2 regions of the Streptomyces sp. NPDC058231 genome follow, and region 1 is predicted to be linked to the other one. Evidence: riboswitches for the same ligand, from Rfam matches in the RefSeq annotation. Region 1 holds a riboswitch; the other holds the start of a gene.

The links. Region 1 has a riboswitch for glycine ahead of gcvT (glycine cleavage system aminomethyltransferase GcvT). Riboswitches for the same ligand answer to the same signal wherever they lie in the genome.
Region 2: another riboswitch for glycine. It lies ahead of gcvP (aminomethyl-transferring glycine dehydrogenase); the one in region 1 lies ahead of gcvT (glycine cleavage system aminomethyltransferase GcvT).

The regions. Positions count from the first base shown of each region.
Region 1 covers NZ_JBHVWN010000011.1:26,538-29,446, reverse strand. The annotation lists gene gcvT (glycine cleavage system aminomethyltransferase GcvT) at 1-1,048, opposite strand, end outside; glycine riboswitch at 1,190-1,287, opposite strand; gene ACFVXE_RS10700 (AAA family ATPase) at 1,446-2,120, shown strand; gene ACFVXE_RS10695 (enhanced serine sensitivity protein SseB) at 2,205-2,909, shown strand, end outside.
Region 2 covers NZ_JBHVWN010000113.1:2,772-5,680, reverse strand. The annotation lists gene ACFVXE_RS37355 (DNA polymerase IV) at 1-764, shown strand, start outside; gene ACFVXE_RS37350 (PRC-barrel domain-containing protein) at 689-1,057, opposite strand; glycine riboswitch at 1,171-1,268, shown strand; gene gcvP (aminomethyl-transferring glycine dehydrogenase) at 1,460-2,909, shown strand, end outside.

The DNA of each region.
Region 1 (2,909 bases):
CGCCTACGCCTGCGGTGCCGGGCGCGGCGTGCGCGGCGTCCACGTACGCCATGGCGATCGGCCGGCCGAGTGTCGGGGACGGCGCGCCGGAGGTGACCTCGCCGATGACCTGGCCGTCGGCCACCACGGAGAACCCGGCGCGCGGCACCCGGCGGCCCTCGGCGATCAGGCCGACCAGCTTCCGCGGCGGGGCGGTCTCGGCGCGCTCGGCGGCGGCCTCCAGCGCCTTGCGGCCGACGAAGTCGCCCTCCTTCTCGAACTTCACGACCCGCCCCAGACCAGCGTCGAACGGGGTCAGCGCGGTGGTGAGCTCGTGCCCGTACAGCGGCATGCCCGCCTCCAGGCGCAGCGTGTCGCGGCAGGAGAGACCGCACGGGATCAGGCCACGGGAGGCGCCGGCCTCGGTGAGCGCCTGCCAGAGCTGCTCGGCGTGCCCGGGGGCGACGAACAGCTCGAAGCCGTCCTCGCCGGTGTAGCCGGTCCGCGCGATCAGTGCGGGAACACCCGCGACGGTGCCGGGCAGGCCCGCGTAGTACTTGAGGCCGTCCAGGTCGGCGTCGGTGACCGAGGCCAGGATGGCGGGGGACTCGGGACCCTGGACGGCGAGCAGTGCGTAGGCGTCGCGGTCGTCGCGCACCTCGGCGTCGAACCCGTCGGCGCGGGCGGTCAGCGCGTCCAGCACGATCTGGGCGTTCCCGGCGTTGGCGACGACCATGTACTCGGTGTCGGCGAGCCGGTAGACGATCAGGTCGTCGAGGATCCCGCCGTCCTCGGCGCAGATCATGGTGTAGCGGGCGCGTCCGGTGGCGACGGTCCCGATGTTGCCGACCAGCGCGAAGTTCAGGAGCTCCGCCGCCTGCGGACCGGTGACGGTGATCTCGCCCATGTGCGACAGGTCGAAGAGACCGGCCTTCGTGCGGACCGCGTTGTGCTCGTCGCGCTCACTGGCGTACCGCAGCGGCATGTCCCAGCCGGCGAAGTCGGTCATGGTCGCGCCCAGCGAGCGATGCAGGGCATCGAGGGCGGTGAGACGGGGGGCATTGCTCATCGGTGTGGCTCCCAGGGCATGACGACGCGGAAAGTCCCTCCCCATCTGTCATCGGAACCTGAGAGGTTCGCCGAGAGACCCCTGAAGGGTTCGGCTTGCACCTTGGGTGGAGTCGCCGGGCGACTCGCTTTTCAGATCTGCCTCGTCCGCGCGGTACGGGGCCTGAGAGATTCAAGGGAGGATCTTGCTCCTTCGGCGCCCGGCACTCTAGGTGACCGGAACTCTCCCGCGCGGATTCAAGCGGCCTTTATGCAGTTGGCGGGGTCATCATCGCACGCGTTGCGGAAGAGTGGGGCGTCGGTACCCCACGGGTGAACGGACCGCCGGAACGGTTGTCTCGCATTACCTTTTCTTTACACTTCTTGGGCAGATGTGGGTGACCGACAGGGGGAGGGCGATGAGGTTGCAGCGGTACGCGACGACCGCGGGGCTCGCGCACGGCGCGATGCCCGCGCAGGCGGGCGCACCCGCCCGGGAATTGCTGGGTACGCACGCACCCGTCGTACGGGATCTGCGCGAACGGGCCGGGCGCAGCCCGCGCGCGCTGCATTTCGCGACGGGGGACGTGGTCGTGGTCTCCGGTCTGCCCGGCAGCGGCAAGTCGACGCTGATCCGGCGGGTGGTGACGGTACGGTCCATCGATTCCCAGGACGCCCGGGACCGCTGGGCGCGGCGGATGCCCCGCTTACTCCCGTACGCCGTCTACCGTCCACTGGTCCGGGCCGCCCACTACTGGGGCCTGTGGAGGGCACTGCGGTCCGGCGAGTCCGTGGTCGTCCACGACTGCGGCACCCAGTCATGGGTACGGGGCTGGCTGGCCCGGGACGCCCGCCGGCACGGCCGCGTCCTTCATCTGGTGCTTCTCGACGTCTCACCCGAGGTGGCGAAGGAGGGCCAGCGCGAGCGCGGACGCGGAGTCTCCGGGTACGCCTTCGCCCGGCACCGCGGAGCCGTCGGGCGGCTGCTGCGCGACACCGAGGCCGGCGCCCTGCCGCTCGGCTGCTCCTCGGCGGTGCTGCTGGACCGGGAGGCGGCCGCGATGCTGACCCGGATCACGTTCGCCGAGACATAGCGTCCCGGCCGGCGTCAGCGCGGAGGGGCCCGCCGGAGTTACTGTTCTGCGGCAAGCCGTGGGGTGAGAAGGGGAAGCAGCGCAGTGGACATTCCGGCACCGGTCCATACCCATCCGCAGGGCGGATGGCCGGCCAACGAGCTCGAAGAAGTGCTGGCCGCCTCGCTCGGCAGCCCGGAGGCGGGCGGCCGGCTCGTCGAGGTGCTCGGCCGTAGCCACCTGTGGGTACCGCTGCCCAGCGGCGGCGGTCCCGATGCGCCGTCGCTCGATCTGCCGACGGTGGAGATCGAGGGCGCCGCGTACGTCCCCGTCTACAGTTCCGAGCAGCAGTTCCTGCAGTGCGTCGGCACCCATATGTCCTTCGCGGTGGCGCCCTCCGTCGAATTCGCCCGAGGGCTGCCGCCGCAGCTCGGCATCGCGGTCAACCCCGGCGGCGCCGTAGGGATGCCACTGCCGCCGCCCGCCGTCGCCGAGCTCTGCCGCGCCGGACGTACCTCGCTCGACGGTCCTGCCTCCGGCGGCCGGGTCCGGCTGTACGAGCCGGACTGGCAGGAGGAGCCCGTCGACTTCCTCGCGGCCGCGGCCGGTGAATTCGAGGAGAGCGGCGTCGTGCGCACCGCCCGGCGGTCGCTGGCCAGCATCGAGGGCGAGGAGCCCGTCCTCTTCATAGGTATCGAGTTCTCCACCTGGGACGGTGCCGGACGCAACGCCCCGATGGACGCCCTGGGCCGTGCGCTGGGCCGTGTCGCGGTGCCCTGGCCGGTCAATCTGGTCCTGCTCGACGTGGCA
Region 2 (2,909 bases), on a different contig from region 1:
TGGCCCTCGGCCACGACAACCGCCCCGTGGTCGCCGAGCGCGACGCGAAGTCGGTATCGGTCGAGGACACCTTCGACACGGATCTGCACGACCGGGTCCGGGTCAGGACGGAGGTCGAGCGGCTGGCCGACCGGTGCGTCCGGCGGCTGCGGGCCGCGGAGCGCTCAGGGCGGACCGTGGTGCTGAAGGTCCGCAGGTACGACTTCTCGACCCTCACGAGGTCCGAGACGCTGCGGGGGCCCACGGACGACCCCACGGTGGTCAGGGAGGCCGCCGCGCGGCTCCTGGAGGGCGTGGACACCACCGGAGGGGTGCGACTCCTCGGCGTGGGCGTCACGGGCCTCGCCGACTACACCCAGGAGGACCTCTTCGCCCAGGCGGCCGGCGAAAGGGCCGCCCCCGGGGAACCGGCCGGTGAGCAACCGGGCGCAGGTGATCACGAGGACGAGCCGGAACGCGCGTCGGAGCGGGAGAGCGCCGAGCAGCTCGCGGCCCGGCGCTGGCCGGCCGGACACGACGTACGGCATGCCGAGTACGGCCACGGCTGGGTGCAGGGCAGCGGGGTCGGCCGGGTGACCGTACGGTTCGAGGAACCAGGGACGCCGCCCGGTCGGGTGCGGACGTTCCGCATCGACGATCCGGCGCTGCGGCCGGCCGATCCGCTGCCGCTGGTGAGCGATCCGGCCGACTACTCGTCCTGGCCGGCCAGCCTGCCGAAGTCGCGGTCGGGTCCCGGATCGTCGGGCGGCGAGTCCAGACCGTAGTGCCGGTAGAGCTGAAGTTCCTGTTCCGGCGAGAGATGACGGCCCACGCCGAAGTCGGGCGCGTCCTTGATCAGTGCGCGGTCGAACGGGATCCGCAGCGCGTCGTCGACGAATTCACTGGGCTCCAGCGGGACGAAGGCGTCCCTGCTGAACAGTCCGGTCCGTACGGCTGCCCACTCGGGCACGCCGGTCGCGTCGTCGAGGTACACCTCGTCCACAGTGCCGATCTTGGTGCCCTTGCGGTCGAACGCCTTGCGGCCTATCAGGTTGCGCGGATCGATGTCGGTCTGCACGGTCCCTCCATTGGTCGCGGGCTACTCCACAGGCACTACAAAAGTGCAGATCCGGGCTATCGGCCACTCGAGGACGCCCGGGCAAACCCCGCTGGTAGGCTGGTCTTGGCTGCTGACCCCGTGCGGGAGAGTCTTCCGGAGATCATCCGGCAGGCGCCGAAGGAGCAAATCCTCCCCGGAATCTCTCAGGCCCCCGTACCGCACGGACGAGGTCACTCTGGAAAGCAGGGCGGGTTCATCGCGGGCATGTGCCGTGGCGGATCTCCCTCACCGACGGTGAAAGCCGGGACGCCCAGCGCGGACCGGTGAAGCTCTCAGGTTGAGATGACAGAGGGGGAGGCCGTCCGGGCACCCGCGCCGCGGTGCCCCTCGCAGGTCGTGTCAGACCAGGAGGCCTCCACCATGACCCCCCGTCGCACTCCGCTCTCTCAGCTGGAGCAGGGCATCCCGTTCGAAGAGCGCCACATCGGGCCCGATGCCGAGGCGCAGGCGAAGATGCTCGCCCACGTCGGTTACGGCTCGCTGGACGACCTCACCGCGGCCGCGGTGCCGGATGTGATCAAGAGCACGGAGGCGCTGCAGCTGCCGGCTGCCCGCACCGAGGCCGAGGTCCTGGCCGAGCTGCGCGACCTCGCCGACCGCAACCAGGTGCTCGCCCCGATGATCGGGCTGGGTTACTACGGCACGTTCACCCCTCCGGTGATCCTGCGCAACGTCATGGAGAACCCCGCCTGGTACACGGCGTACACGCCCTACCAGCCGGAGATCTCGCAGGGCCGCCTGGAGGCGCTCCTCAACTTCCAGACGATGGTCGCCGAGCTGACCGGGCTGCCCACCTCCGGCGCCTCGCTGCTCGACGAGGGCACCGCGGCCGCCGAGGCCATGGCGCTCGCGCGGCGCGTCGGGAAGGTCAAGAACGGTGTCTTCCTGGTCGACGCCGACACCCTGCCGCAGACCATTGCCGTGATCGAGACGCGCGCCGAGCCGACCGGTGTCGAGGTCGTCGTCGCCGACCTCACCGAGGGCATCCCGGCCGAGATCGCCGAGCGCGGTGTCTTCGGCCTGCTCCTGCAGTACCCGGGCGCCTCCGGCGCCGTACGCGACATCCGGCCCGTCATCGAGCAGGCCCACGAGCTCGGCGCCGTCGTCACCGTCGCCGCCGACCTGCTGGCCCTGACCCTGCTCACCTCGCCCGGCGACCTCGGCGCGGACATCGCGGTCGGTACCACGCAGCGCTTCGGTGTTCCGATGGGCTTCGGCGGACCGCACGCCGGCTTCATGGCCGTGCGCGAGAAGTTCGCCCGCAGCCTGCCGGGCCGCCTCGTCGGTGTCTCCGTCGACGTGGACGGCAACAAGGCGTACCGCCTCGCCCTGCAGACCCGTGAGCAGCACATCCGCCGGGAGAAGGCCACCAGCAACATCTGCACCGCGCAGGTGCTGCTCGCCGTCATGGCGGGGATGTACGCCGTCTACCACGGTCCGGACGGACTGCGGACGATCGCGCAGCGTACGCACCGTTACGCCTCGATCCTGGCCGAGGGCCTGCGGGCCGCCGGGATCGACGTCGAGACCGGCGCCTACTTCGACACGCTCACCGTGCGCGTCCCCGGCAGGGCCGCGGATGTGGTGGCCGGCGCCCGTGACCGCGGGGTCAACCTGCACCTGGTCGACGCCGACCGGGTCTCCCTCGCCTGCGACGAGACCACCACCCGTACCCAGCTCGCCGCCGTCTGGGCCGCCTTCGGCGCCGAGGGCGACATCGAGGCACTCGACGCCGCGGCCGCCGACGCGCTGCCCGAGTCCCTGCTGCGCACGGACGCGATCCTCACCCACCCGGTCTTCCACCAGCACC